DNA from 2 places in the Enterococcus sp. DIV0174 genome. Region 1 is predicted to be linked to the other one. Evidence: riboswitches for the same ligand, from Rfam matches in the RefSeq annotation. Region 1 holds a riboswitch; the other holds the start of a gene.
What was found. Region 1 has a riboswitch for tetrahydrofolate ahead of IGJ93_RS10170 (folate family ECF transporter S component). Riboswitches for the same ligand answer to the same signal wherever they lie in the genome.

Region 1 (7,451 bases):
GTGAGCGATTTAATGGAAAAATATTTTTGATTGTTCTTTTAAAATGAATTTTCGAAAAATATTTTTTCTAAAAAAAACAAATTTTAAAATAGAAAGTCTAAGATGCGTACCCAAAATTAAAAATAATAAAAAAACTTATTGAAAGCGCTATCTTTTTATGGCATAGTGTAACTGAAGGTGCCTGATAAATAAAATCGTACGATTGAATGAAGAGGTGGTTGGAATAAAAATAACTTTTATTTGGCGTGGTTGGCGTACATATTGTTGTTTAATGGCTATATAATATTGTTATTTATATGCTCAATTATCTTCCTGATTAGTCATTTAGTTCGTTTGCTATGTAAAAAAGCACCAAATGGCTACGATATGTTTTGTAGCAAGCCTACTAGCTATGAATTTTGTCTTAACTTGGTTAACAACTTCCGTTAGTCTGATTGAGACAACTATTTAATGGAGGGAACAAAAATGAGTCTAGGAGACAAACTGAAAGAAGAACGTCTAAAGAATGAGTATACGCAAGAAGATATTGCCAAAATATTGAATGTTGCACGCTCCACTGTTTCAAGCTGGGAAGTGTCGAGAACATATCCTGATCTTTCTTTCCTGATTACTTTAAGTAAATTATATGGAGTAACAGTCGATTATTTAATTAAAGATGAAGAAGAGACAATTGACAACAATCAGACAATAAAAACAATGGGTTCTTTGAATCAGAAACAAAAATATTTTGGATTTGGCTTTTTGGCTTGCTTCATCTGCGCACTGTTGATTGGCTTATTTTTTCTGAATACGGCGAATCAGAGTACAAAAAAAGAAAAAGGACAAAAAGAACCGGTCGAGTATATTATTCCTTTGACGGATATCATGGATGTTACGGTCAAAGAAATCCCTTACGGTAAAGATAATAAATATCAAGTTCCTGAAATAACTGCAAATGTAAAATTACGTGAAGGCTGGAAAGAACCGGGATGGGTTTTTCATTTTGATAATAATACGGGAGCTGCGTATATTCATCTTTCACAAAATAAAGTGTATAAAGGTGAACCTTTTCCGACCAACTATTTTCCAAAATTGAGTTTTGTCGCTGCACAGTATGTTAGGGATACCGAGTACATGGATATTCCTAAAAAGATTATCTTGATTGACGATAATACCGCAGATCCCCCAAGTACAGCAAAAGAGCAACGGGTGATTTGGGAAAAATAAAAAAGGAGTGTTTAGAAATGAAAAAATTTGTTTGTCTGGGCTTGGTTACGTTTGGAATGTTACTGTTTGGTCAGCCAGCACAAGCTGCTGAAATTACTAACGATGTGGCACCAGAATTGGGGAAAATTTACATAGATGAGCGTGAGTCTGACTTGACTGACATTCTTTGTACGACTTCTGAAGGTAGATATGTGATTAATGAGAATAAGCTCGTCTTACTAGATAAAGAAATCCCAGGTGTAACGCCTTTTATCTATCATGATGTACAGCTTTTAAGCGGTGATGTAACAGGCTACAGCTTTACGATTGCAGGAAACACTCGATATACTTACCTAACTACTAATCATAATAGTGATTGGAGTCCGAGAGCAATGATTGTAAATCAAAATGGCGCGCAAATCCAATATTGGGAAGTGTACGGGACACCAGCTTCAATCGCTGATACAACATCAGCTACTGCAACGTATTATTTCGGTTTAAGAAACTTATCTTCCAGTGCCATGAATTATGGAATGAATATGATGTTTTAAAATAAGCAAACGAGTGTCTGGAACATCATCATTTTGATGAATGTTCCAGACACTTTTTTACGAACAAATGATGTTCAAAAAGTAAATTTCTCGAAAAACAAGCCGAATAATTTCAAAAATAGGCAGAGCTATTTCCAAACTGTTTTTCTTTTTTAGAGCTGAACGCGTTTGTCACAAGCTCTTTTATCTTTTTTTGTAATCGAACAAGGCCCTAGTATTGCAAAAAAAAGAACTGCACCGTTGGTTGCGGTACAGCTCTTAAAAAGGGGGCATCAATTAAAATTAAGGTAAAGTAATCACATCTTCTGTTTCTTTATCGAAGAAATGTCCTTTATTGATATTGAAAGCAAGGTCAATCATCTCGCCTGGTTTGTGGAAATCACGTGCATCGACTTTTGAAATAAATTCAGTTGAGCCAGTTTTTGTGTAAAGCATTGTTTCTGCACCTAGTAATTCTGAAACCACAACTTCAGAATGAACGACTGCTTCTGGTGAAGCATCTAAAGCAATTTGTTCGCTATGGATGTCTTCAGGACGAATACCGAAGATGACTTCTTTGCCGTTGTAGCCTTTTTCTACTAAGATTTTATTTTTTCCTTCTGGAATGCGAAGTCTTAATCCGTGACCATCAGTAATCACACCGTCATTTAGCGTTACATTGAAGAAGTTCATTGCAGGTGAACCAATAAATCCAGCAACGAAAACATTCACTGGTGTGTCATAAACTTCTTTTGGTGAACCAATTTGTTGAATAAATCCGTCTTTCATAATAACGATTCGATCTGCCATTGTCATCGCTTCTGTTTGGTCATGGGTAACGTAGATTGTTGTTGTTTCTAAACGTTGGTGTAATTTAGCAATTTCTGCACGCATTGCTACACGTAATTTAGCATCTAAGTTTGATAAAGGTTCATCCATCAAGAAGACTTTGGCATCACGAACGATTGCACGACCTAAAGCAACACGTTGACGTTGTCCACCAGATAATGCAGCTGGTTTACGAGATAGGTATTCGGTTAGACCTAAAATTTCTGCCGCATTTTCAACCCGATTTTTGATTTCAGCTTTGTCATATTTTCTCAATTTCAAACCAAATGCCATATTATCAAAAACAGTCATATGAGGATAAAGAGCGTAGTTTTGGAAAACCATTGCGATATCACGATCTTTTGGAGCTACATCATTCATGACTTTTTCGCCAATTTTTAATTCGCCTTCCGTAATATCTTCTAAACCAGCAATCATACGTAAAGTAGTTGATTTCCCACATCCAGATGGTCCAACAAAAACAATAAATTCACGATCTTGAATATTTAGATTAAAATCAGTAACTGAATAATTTTCTGCATTATCGTATTTTTTATAAACATGTGTCAACGCCATTTCTACCATAGTAAATTCCACACTTTCTATAAGTTTTATTTGACTAAAGTATAAATGAAAGCGCTAACCTGTAACAACGGCAGAATGAACAAGAATTTGTCTGTTTTTTGGTCAGAGTGACGAAGAAGCAAAGAAAATCAAAAAAATGGTAACAAAAAATTTAAACGGTTTCCTAAGTTTGTTACACTAAAGAAAAGAAAGGAAGTGTGACTGATGAAAATTGCTTTGATTGCACATGATCGAAAGAAACCATTGATGATTAAATTAGCGACAGCTTATCAAACGATTTTAGCGAAACACGAGCTTTATGCAACTGGGACGACAGGTTTACGAATTCAAGAGGCAACTAATTTGCCAGTTCATCGTTTTAAATCAGGTCCGTTGGGAGGCGACCAACAAATTGGGGCAATGATCTCGGAAGACGAAATTGATTTAGTCATTTTCTTGAGAGATCCACTGGCAGCGCAGCCACACGAACCAGACGTAACAGCGTTGATTCGTTTATCAGATGTATACGAGATTCCTTTGGCAACCAATATTGGCACAGCTGAAGTTTTACTGCGTGGATTAGCAGCGGGATATTTAGATTTTCGGACGGTCGTTCATGAAATGGAAAAAGAAGCGATTTCAACGGAACATGAATGAATTTTCGGTATTTTATCCAATAATATGAATAAATACTAATGGAAGTTGTTGAATAGCGAACATAAAAGACGGAAATCATAGTAACATTCAGTTTTCCTGTTTGCTAGTCAATGATAATTATGTTATATTTTGTGAGGGAATTGTTTCCCAAAATAAAATCAGAGTAGGAAATAAAGCGTTAAGTGCTGGGAGGATGGGATGTTGCCACCTGGACGAAGGATAAGGGAACTTATTCGCGGTTTTATTTTCGCATTCGCTGCATATTATTGTGTAGCAGCTCTTAAAGGAGATGCTAAAATGAAAAAAAATCGATTAGACGCACGGATGATAGCGATCATGGGGCTGTTGATTGCCTTAATGGTTACTTTATCACGACTAATATCTATCGAAACACCTTTTATCAAACTCAGTGTAACATTTATTCCACAGGTCATCATGGGGATTTTATTTGGCCCTTTTTGGTCTGGTATTGGATCAGTGTTAGCTGACCTTGTCGGAATGGCATTATTTTCAAAATCAGCATTCTTTATTGGGTTTACCTTGAATGCTTTTATCGAAGGTGCGATTTACGGCTTCTTTTTCTATAGAAAAGAAATTACTTGGAAAAATGCTATCTTAGCAACACTGAGTGTCACGTTGATTATCAATTTGATTTTGACGCCACTTTGGCTAGCTTTGATGTATCATGTCCCACTGTTTAGTTGGGTCGTTTGGGCACCACGATTGTTGAAAACAGTTATTTGGATCCCGCTTCAATCAATTGCAATTTACTATGTTGGACGAAGTATTCCTTATAAAAAGATTTTGCAAAGTCTAACAGTTCGCACGAAATAAAAATAAAAAAACAGGCAATCTTCCCATCCCAGAAGATTGCCTGTTTTTTTATTGATGTGTAAATTGTGCTTGATAAAGTTGATTGTAGTAACCAGCTTTTTTTAATAATTCATCATGTGTACCCATTTCAACGATTTCACCATGATCCATGACCAGAATTTGGTCCGCATTTTTAATAGTGGAAAGTCGGTGCGCAATTACAAAGCTGGTTTTCCCTTCCATCATTGTCAAGAAGGCTTGTTGGATTTTCTTTTCGGTTAGCGTATCAACAGAACTAGTTGCTTCATCTAAAATCAGCATGGGCGGGTTACTAATCATCGTTCGTGCAATCGTTAATAGTTGTCGCTGACCATCGGAAATTTTTAGTCCTTGACCACCGATTTTGGTTGAAAGTTTTTCTGGTAGTCGCTCGACAAATTCATACATATAGGCAGCTTTTAATGCTTCATTGATTTCCTCATCACTAGCACTTGGATTGCCATAGCGAAGGTTCGCACGTAAGGAACTGTCAAATAGCCAAGTGTCTTGTAAAACCATACCAAAGCTTTTGCGCAAAGTCGTTCGTTTGATGTCACGGAGATTGTGACCATCAATCAGAATCCTTCCGCTAGTGGTATCATAAAATCGCATTAAAAGATTGACCAGCGTTGATTTCCCGGCACCTGTTTTTCCGACGATTGCAATTGTTTGCCCAGGTTTTGCTTTGAAATTAAAGTCTTCAATCAAACGCTGATTTGGATCATATGAAAACGAAACGTGTTCAAAAACGACTTCTCCTTTGATTGTGTTGGGATCCAAAGCAAACGCATTAGGGGCGTCAGGTGTCTCTTCGGGCTGATCAATCAACTCGAACGCTCGATCCAATCCAGCAAAGGCCGTTTGAATTTGCGTAGTGATTCCAGATAATTCGATAAAAGGCTTAGAAAATTGACTCGAATAGATGGTAAAACTGGAAATAACACCAACGGTAATTGCTGACCCGCTTCGTAAAGCAAGCAAGCCGCCAACTAAACCAATTGACAGATAAGCTAAATGATCGACAAAACGGGAAGAAGGATTTGTCAAAGAAGAAGAAAATTGAGCACGCTGTCCCTTGACGTAAAGTTCTTGATTCAATGTTTCAAATGCCTGTTGACTAGCTGTTTCTTGTTGAAAAGCTTTTACGATTTTTTGATTTCCAATACGTTCAGTCACAAATCCGGAAATGTCACCAATAATTTTTTGCTGTTGATTAAAGTCGTTTTGGGAAGAACGTGCGACCAGAAAACTGACTAAAAAGATAATCGGGGTGGCACATAAAACGACAACTGTTAGCAACGGACTCAAATGAATCATAAAGATAAAAGATAAAATGATGATCGCAACGCCAGAAAATAATTGATTGAAGGCTGCTGCAATGGCGATAGAAATGTTATCCATATCATTGGTAAAACGACTGACGATATTTCCGTGTGCTGTTTGGTCATAATAGCGAAGAGGCAAACGGTTCAATCGTTCAAAAGCATCTTTTCTCAGCGCCGCTACCGAGAGATAAGCAAGCCGGTTACTTAAGACTTGAATCAACCACTGACTAAGAACATTGACGAGTACTACACCACCAAAGAGTAACAATAAATGAAAGAGTTCTTGAAATTGAACCCGTCCGATACCAATCATCAGATCAATACTTTGGCCAATTTGTAACGTCATGACGACGGTCGCGATACCGTTCAGCAAACCAAAGAAAATCGCTAAAGTAATTTCTTTAGGATAAGCCATCAGGTAGGGGATAAATCGTTTGAATAACTGCATTGAGAATTTTTTTTGTTTCATTTTATTCCTCCTCCTGCGATGCCACGATTTCTTGGTATTCTTTTGATGTACGCAACAGTTCAGCATTTGTTCCTTGAGCGACAATCCGTCCTTGATCCATGACTAAAATAGTTTCTGCTTCTTGGATTGAACGAACTCGTTGAGAAATAATCAGTACGGTACAATCAAGGGAAGTTTTCAAAGCTTTGCGTAAATTCAAATCTGTTTGATAGTCAAGTGCACTTAATGAATCGTCAAGAATTAGTAACGCTGGTTTTGCAATCAAAGCACGTGCGATGGTCAAACGTTGTTTTTGACCACCAGAAAAGTTTTTCCCGTTTTCCATAACTTTGGTGTCCAAACCATCAGGAAGTTGACGAACAAAATCGTCAGCTTGTGCAATTGTTAAAGCTTCCCAACATTCTTCATCTGTGGCATTCGTTTTGCCCCAATGCAAGTTGTCTCGGATGGAGCCAGTGAAAAGCACAGCTGTTTGAGGAACCATGGCAATTTGCGCTCGCAATTTTTCCATTTCCCATTGTCGGACATCTAGCTCGTCAACGAGAACCTCACCATTACTTACATCGTAGAAACGAGGAATGAGCTGAGTCAGAGTTGTTTTACCACTACCAGTGGGTCCAATGATGCCGACAATCGCATTTTTTCTCACTTGAAAATTGATGTTTTCCAAAGACAAACCAGAAGCTGGTGTATAGCGGAAATCAACGTGCTTAAATTCAAGGATTATCTGACTGTCAAGCGCAGGTGTGCTTGCGTCTGGCATTTCTTGGATTGAATTTTCCATGGTCAAGACTTCTTTGACACGTTTTCCTGAAGCTTCAGCACGGGTAAAAATCACGACTAAATTAGAAACAACAATCAAAGCTAACAACATTTGGTTCATATAATTGATTAACGCTAACACTTGTCCTTGCTGTAGTCCGCCAATATTGACTTTGATTCCACCAACTGTCAACAGGCAAATAATGCCTACATTCATGATTAATGTTGTGGCAGGGGTCAAAAGTGCAGAAATATTTGAAACGAGCAAATAATTTTTTG
Region 2 (7,451 bases), 1.0 Mb from region 1:
ACAACTAAGTAAACTCCCTTCTTTCTTAGTTAAATATCCTGGATTAAATTCCGGATTTATGATTACGCAATACGCTTGTGCTTCCTTAGTTTCTGAAAATAAAATCTTAGCACATCCAGCAAGTGTAGACTCTATCCCATCTTGTGAAAATCAAGAAGACTTTGTTAGTATGGGAACAACTGCTGCACGAACTGCCGCAGAAATCTTACTGAATTCTAGACGTGTGGTAGCAACTGAAATAATGGCGGCCTGTCAGGCAATAGATATCCGCGGTTATCAAGACAAACTAGGAAAAGGAACACAGGCTGCTTATCAAGCATTCCGCCAATTCGTGGCATTTATTGAACATGATAAAGAAATTGAAATGTATGAGGAATTAAACAAGGCAACAGAAGTCATGATTCATGGCGATTTATTATCTGCTGTAGAAAAAGAAGTAGATTTAGCTATTCAATTTAGCTAGTTGATTAACCAGATTGATGAGTGGAACCAGTAGAAAGAAAAGGTTGCTTCAGTCTTCTCTACTGGTTTACACTTTTTGTTTTCCTACAGCAATGCATTCTTGAATGAGGAGGCTGACATATGAAGTACCAAAAGCAAAAGAAAACAGCAGGTATTTGCTAGGTGAATCTGAAAAATGGCCATTTGTTGAAAATAAAGCACGTGAAGTCTTCAATGAGGAAATGAAGGAAGTGTAGCAGCATGTTTCAGGCAAAACAAGAAAAGTTTTGGCAAGATTTGGTAACAAAAGTAACTATCGCGTTAATCTATGCATTCTTATATTCGATAGCCCTTAACTTTTTTTGGCAACCGGGACATATTTATGCAGGCGGATTGACTGGGATTGCGCAAATTCTTTCTACTTTATTTGATCGAACTGGAGGATTTACGTTGTCTATTTCGGTTATCTATTATTTGTTGAATGTTCCGATGTTTATCTTAGCATGGGTTAAGATAAATAAAAAATTTGTCTTTTTTACAGTAATCTCTGTAACTTTTGCTTCTTTTGCTATTTCAATGGTTCCAACGGTTTCGCTAACGAATGACCCCATCATTTGTGCTATTTTTGGTGGAGTTATCAATGGATTTTCTTTAGGTTTAGCATTGAAATATGGAATTGCTACCGGAGGAATGGATGCACTTATTATTACACTTAGACAACATACTGGACGAAGTGTTGGTGCAATCTCAATGGGAATTAACGGGCTAATTATTTTGACTGCAGGTTATCTGTTTGGCTGGCCTTATGCATTTTATAGTTTGCTTGCTATTTTTGTCAGTGGAAAGGTAACTGATTTAGTCTATGTCAAGCATCAAAAAGTTCAAGTTATGGTGATTACGCAACAGCCAAACCACGTCATCCCAGAATTACAAAAGGTTTTGAAGCGGGGAATTACGGTCATTCCCCAAGGATATGGTGCTTATGATTATCGTGCCCAAACAATTTTGATTACAGTCATTACTTTTTATGAGATGGAGCTTTTAGCAAAAATCATGAAAGAAGTTGATCCAAAAGCGTTTGTTAGTGTCTCGCAAGACATTAAAATTCTAAGTCACTTTGAAGAATTAGATATATTATAAATGAATCATTAAAATAGAAAATCAGTTTTTGAAGGTTGAGGAGATAGGTCGATGTTAAATCCAAATGAAATTCTACAACACAGTATTCGGATGGGGAGTCAAAAAATTGAAAAAACTCTTTTAGCAAAGCTAATCTTGGGGTTCATCGGGGGTGCAATGATTTCATTGGGATATCTGGCATATTTTCGTGTATCTGCATCAATTTCTGTTGAGTTCCCAAGCCTTGCAAGTCTGGTGGGAGCAAGTGTGTTTCCAGTTGGACTGATTGTCATCTTATTAGCAGGTGGTGAATTAGTCACAGGAAATATGATGGCAGTTAGCTGTGCATTTTTTGCAAAAAAAGTGACACTAAAGGAATTAATAAGTAATTGGGGAGTCATTACACTTGCGAATATTGTGGGTGCCATTTTTGTCGCCTATTTTTTTGGTCACTTTGTCGGGTTAACTCACACCGGTGTTTTTCAAGAACAAGTAATCAATGTTGCCCAGCATAAAGTAGAGAGTTCATTTTTTCAAGCTTTTGTTTCAGGTATTGGCTGTAACTGGTTTGTGGGTCTTGCTTTATGGTTAGGTTATGGAGCAAAGGATACAGCTGGGAAAATTTTAGGGATCTGGTTTCCGGTGATGGTTTTTGTCGCCATTGGATTTCAACACAGTGTGGCAAATGCGTTTGTCATTCCAGCAGCCATTTTTGAAAGCAGTGGGACTTGGCTGGACTTTATTCAGAACTTTATTCCCGTTTATTTAGGAAATATTGTTGGCGGATCTGCATTTGTTTCCGGATTCTACTATCTAAGTTATACTCATCATTAAATAAAAAATAACAGAGTAGAGGACAAAGCGTTAAGTGTCATAAGAGATGGGATGTTGCTCTATGAACGAAGAATAAGTATTCGCGGTTTTGCCCTCGCATTCGCTGCATGAATTTTTGTGTAGCAGCTCTAGAGGAGATGCTCGTAATGAATAAATTAAATGTACACGCTCTGACAACCATTAGTTTACTAATTGCTCTGATGGTTCTATTGTCTCAAGTATTTGGCTTTGAAACACAGTTAATAAAAATAACCTTTGATTTTATCCCCGAAGTAGTTATGGCGTCTCTGTTTGGTCCTTTTTGGACGGGCGTAGGTGCGTCTGTTGCAGATATCATAGGAAATACTTTGTTAGGGAAAGCGCCATTCTTTATCGGCTTTACACTTAACGCATTTATTGGTGGCTGTGTCTATGGTTTCTTCTTTTATAAAAAAAGTGTCACACTTAAAAATGCCTTTTTTTGTGTGTTGGTGAACACCTTGATTATTAGCCTGTTTTTGACACCATTATGGCTGTCCATAATGTATGATATTCCTTTCACGGATGGAAAACTTTGGGCCGTTCGTTTAATCAAAGCAGTTGTGATGTTGCCAATTCAAACGAGTCTTATCTTCTTCTTTGGTAATGCCATTCCAATAAGAATAATTGGTAAGCGATTCGTTTCGTAAAAAATAGAATGAATGACACTTCGTAAGCGTAGATACCTTAGATGAATGCCTGTCTTTTAAGCCAAATTATTTGGCTGATCTTACCTATCGTATAGGAAGCATGTATCAAAATTCTGGTAGCTACTCTTTTTGTTTTGATTCTTTTGGATTAGAGTGCAGGAGAAGACGTTTGAGAAAAATAAAATTTCTTTTATCGTCAGAAAGGGCATGAAAAAATAGGAACTTACTTCGAGGTCACTCATCGATATAGCTGATTTGGATAGGCGTTGTATCGAGGATGACTAAACTTTCCTATCAATTAGCTATATCGTTTTTATTCATTAGATGAATAGATGGGTGAGGAGATATAGTGATGGAGAATAAAGAAAAATTAATCAATTGGAAAAAAAGTGAAGAGAATCAAAAAAATTCAAGATTGGGATTTTTCTTATCTTGAACGATGAGCGACAATTTTTTTTAAAAATAGAAAAAACTTTCTTCAGAGAAAATGAGCACAAAAAAATAGGACCCGAATAAAAAGATGATTTCAATTTTCTAACAGAAAATTGAAATCATCTTTTTTGAATCAACGAATGCTGTTTTTATCATTTAATTGTTTCTCTATATGAACCGAATCAGTCAGAAATAAGTTTCTTTTGTTTCGACTTCCATTGACTAAAAAACGCGATAGCTTCTTTTTTGTTTTTACTTCTTTGGTTTAGCAGCTTTGTTCGCTTTTTTTGTGTCAGGAGTTTCTGGTTTTAAAAAACGGTTGATCTCTTCGTTAGAAGCTACTTTTTTCTCTGGATCCACTGCGAATGACTCGAAAAGTTTGTCGAGATTATCTGTACGTTCGAATTTTAGTCCCATTTTTATCACCTCATTGATAGTGTACCATGTAATTCTTAAAAATCTACTATATTTTATGAAGTCGAAAAATTTTGGTTTTTGGCGTTTGTTAGTTATAATTAGATTATAAAAAGATTTGAAAGAGGTGAGAAAAATGTTTGGCGAAGAAAAACTATTGATGACTATCCAGATGAACCACCTAGAGGAACGTGACAAAATCCAAGAAATAACTGATTGGGGTATACTTATTCGTTTATTGATCCAGCCGACATTTTTTCGACCTTTTCATGAAGCAACTGAATCCTTTCATTTGAAAAAATTTCAATTGGCATTGGAGTTAGCGGTAGAGAATGAACAAATTTTTTTCGTAGTTGGAAACGAAGAAAATGAATGCAGCTTTCATTATGAAAATCAGCAACTATTAATTAAAAATGTGATTGATAAACAAGTCTTTAATGAAAAAGAAGCATTGATTCATGACTATCTTCGTATGAAAATGGCAACTCATGGTGTATTTGCTTATTTACGTGCCTATAGTGAATTCTTGGCACACAATACAAAAGAAATTGAGCGACGAACATTATTTGAGACACAAGAAGAAATTGGTAGCCTCCCTAAGATGAAAGGGCAGGAAGGAGAAGTGATCGTTGATTGTAATCATTTTGCTGGCTATGATTTATTTTATCGCGGATTGTGCCTGACTTCTTGTTGGGAGATGTATTACAGTGCGGCTTACTTCAAAGTTATTCCAAAACCAATTTTTCTTGATGTTCAGCAAGTGGAAAGTATTACTGAACTAGAGAATCAGGTATTGAAGATCCAGCTTTACAAAAATCCATTTAATTGGCGAAAAAAAGAGAATCTTCGTTTTCAAGCTTATTATCGTGACCAGTTAGGTTTTGATCACTTGGCTTGGGATAACGGTGTTGGCTTACTGAAAGAACCATTTATTGAATATGCATACACTGATCGAGTAATCCAGTCCGTCCAGTATCAAAATCAAAATATGCAACCTGTACCAAAAAAAGCTGCAACTTTCTTTGTCACAAGAAGCTATGATATCGAACAAAATCAGTATCGTGAACGTCGTGTAAAAGGAGCGTTAAATGCGCAAGCTTATTTTCCTTGGGTTGATGAAAACCGTGCGCAAATGATGTGTTACAAAATGATTGATCCAACTGTCGCAATGGACGAAGGAATTCAAGCCTATTGCTATTACATTCGTGAATATTTGGAAGTAGAAGTCCAAGATGAAAAGTATCAAGATTATCAAGTGGTTTTGAGATTATATGTACCTCCTGAAGCTTTAGCGAATTTACCAATTGCTGAAATGAAGCAGCAATTAGCAGATATCCAAATAAGCCGACAGAAAAAGAAAAAAGGAACCATCTTCTTTGATTTGAAAAAAGGGGACAATCATTTAAGGGTCGTTTTCTTAGATTATCGTAAATTAGAAGCATTAACAACTATACAGAGAGCATGAGGTGGAAAAAATGGATAAAAAATTATATTATCGTGTGATGGGTCCGACAGTCGTATTAGCTGCATTGGTTTTATTTATCCCAAATTTCTCAATTCGTTCGTTGGTTGGCTTTTTGATTATGTTTTCTGGCTTGGGTATGTATTACCGATTATCAAGAAAAGTGAAAGTTCAAGCAATTTATACCAAGAAAGACCAATAAAGAATAGTAACGTTAGGAGAGTTATCTGTAGGATGACTCTCTTTTTTTCGGTTTTTTTCAAAAAATGTGCTGATTGAACGTTTTAGAAGTATAGTGATTGTTTTTGGATGTTTTGTGTTGCAAGCAAATAATTATTATGTTAATATTTGTCGTGAGGAGGTTGTGGAAATGCTTACAGAAGAACGCAGACAGAAAATTTTAGACTTGTTAGAGCAACACAAAATTGTTAAATCGCAAGATCTTGTAACCTTGTTAGATGCATCTGAGTCCACTATTCGCCGTGATTTACAAGAGTTGGAGAACGAAGGTTTTTTAGAAAGAATTCATGGTGGTGCAAAAAAAGAGCAGCTTTTAGGATTTGAACAAGCGATGAGTGAAAAAACGCTCAAAAACGTTCAAGAAAAACAACAAATTGCTCGTTTAGCCGCTGATTTGATTGAATCAGATGATGTCATCTATCTGGATGCTGGCTCAACGACGTTGGAAATGATCCCGTTTTTACAAGGAAAAAATGTGACGGTTGTTACCAATTCAGTCAAGCATGCTGCTAACTTAGTTGATTTACAAATACCAACGATTATCCTTGGCGGCCAAGTCAAGCTATCTACTAATGCGGTATTGGGTTCAAGTAGTGTGGAACAGTTGAGTGCATTTCATTTTAACAAGGCGTTTATGGGAATGAACGGCGCGCACTTGGTTCAAGGATTTACAACCCCTGACCCAGAAGAAGCAGCACTTAAGCGAATTGCGATGAGACAATCCGAAGAAGCATTTGTCTTGATTGATCAAACTAAGTTTAACAAGCTATCTTTTACTTCTGTTGCTCCTTTAGCGGCAGCCACAATCGTAACCGAGCGTTGTCCATTAGAATTTGTCGCAGATTATCGTGACCTGACAACAATTAAGGAGGCTATTCAATGATTTACACAGTAACACTTAATCCATCAATTGACTTTATTGTTCGTGTGGATGGATTAAAATTAGGCGACTTGAATCGCATGACAGAAGATTTTAAATTACCAGGTGGCAAAGGAATCAACGTTTCTCGTATCTTGAAACGAATCGATTCAAACTCAACTGCTCTTGGCTTTCTAGGCGGCTTTACCGGAGAATTTATCTCTGATTGGTTGAAGAAAGAACAAATTCATACTTTGTTTACCAAAGTCCATGAAGATACACGTATCAATATCAAATTGAAATCAGATGCTGAAACAGAAATTAACGGCTTAGGTCCAGTTATCTCTAATGAAGAAATCAATGAATTGAAACAAGCATTGAGTACGGTTGAAGCAGGCGATATTGTCGTGTTATCTGGAAGTACACCTGCAAGTCTTAGAAAAGGTTTTTATCAAGAGTTGATTGAAATCATCCGTGACAAAGGTGCTGATTTTGTGATTGATACTACGGGAGAGGATTTAAAAAATGCTCTTTCAAAAGAACCATTATTAATCAAACCAAATAACCATGAGTTAGCAGAGTTGTATCAAACTACTTTTGAATCAGTTGAAGATATCATTCCTTATGGCCGTAAGTTATTGGCAGAAGGTGCGCAAAATGTATTAATCTCAATGGCTGGCGATGGTGCCTTATTATTTACTAAGGAAGGTGCCTACCAATCGAATGTTTTAGTACGCCCTTTGAAAAACTCAGTTGGTGCCGGAGATTCGATGATTGCTGGATTTATTGGCTCATTTAGCAAACATCATGATGCAGTCGAAGCTTTCAAATGGGGCGTTGCTTGCGGAAGTGCAACAGCGTTCTCTGATGACTTAGCTTCTCGTGAAATGATTGATTCACTATTACCTGAAGTTGAAATTACAAAAATCGACTAAATTTTAAGGAGGATAACCATGAATATTAAAGATTTGATGATCAAAGA

Region 2: it holds a riboswitch for tetrahydrofolate, as region 1 does, so the genes downstream of both, IGJ93_RS05465 (folate family ECF transporter S component) here and IGJ93_RS10170 (folate family ECF transporter S component) in region 1, are expected to answer to the same signal.

What each region holds. Positions count from the first base shown of each region.
Region 1 covers NZ_CP172881.1:2,117,756-2,125,206, reverse strand. The annotation lists gene IGJ93_RS10190 (helix-turn-helix domain-containing protein) at 466-1,206, shown strand; gene IGJ93_RS10185 (hypothetical protein) at 1,224-1,736, shown strand; gene IGJ93_RS10180 (ABC transporter ATP-binding protein) at 2,019-3,128, opposite strand; gene IGJ93_RS10175 (methylglyoxal synthase) at 3,333-3,764, shown strand; THF riboswitch at 3,922-4,025, shown strand; gene IGJ93_RS10170 (folate family ECF transporter S component) at 4,062-4,598, shown strand; gene IGJ93_RS10165 (ABC transporter ATP-binding protein) at 4,647-6,410, opposite strand; gene IGJ93_RS10160 (ABC transporter ATP-binding protein) at 6,412-7,451, opposite strand, start outside.
Region 2 covers NZ_CP172881.1:1,121,086-1,128,536, forward strand. The annotation lists gene hutH (histidine ammonia-lyase) at 1-463, shown strand, start outside; gene IGJ93_RS05455 (YitT family protein) at 703-1,581, shown strand; gene IGJ93_RS05460 (formate/nitrite transporter family protein) at 1,633-2,394, shown strand; THF riboswitch at 2,404-2,502, shown strand; gene IGJ93_RS05465 (folate family ECF transporter S component) at 2,532-3,062, shown strand; gene IGJ93_RS05470 (SPJ_0845 family protein) at 3,747-3,911, opposite strand; gene IGJ93_RS05475 (hypothetical protein) at 4,045-5,373, shown strand; gene IGJ93_RS05480 (hypothetical protein) at 5,384-5,572, shown strand; gene IGJ93_RS05485 (DeoR/GlpR family DNA-binding transcription regulator) at 5,741-6,493, shown strand; gene pfkB (1-phosphofructokinase) at 6,490-7,404, shown strand; gene IGJ93_RS05495 (PTS fructose transporter subunit IIABC) at 7,423-7,451, shown strand, end outside.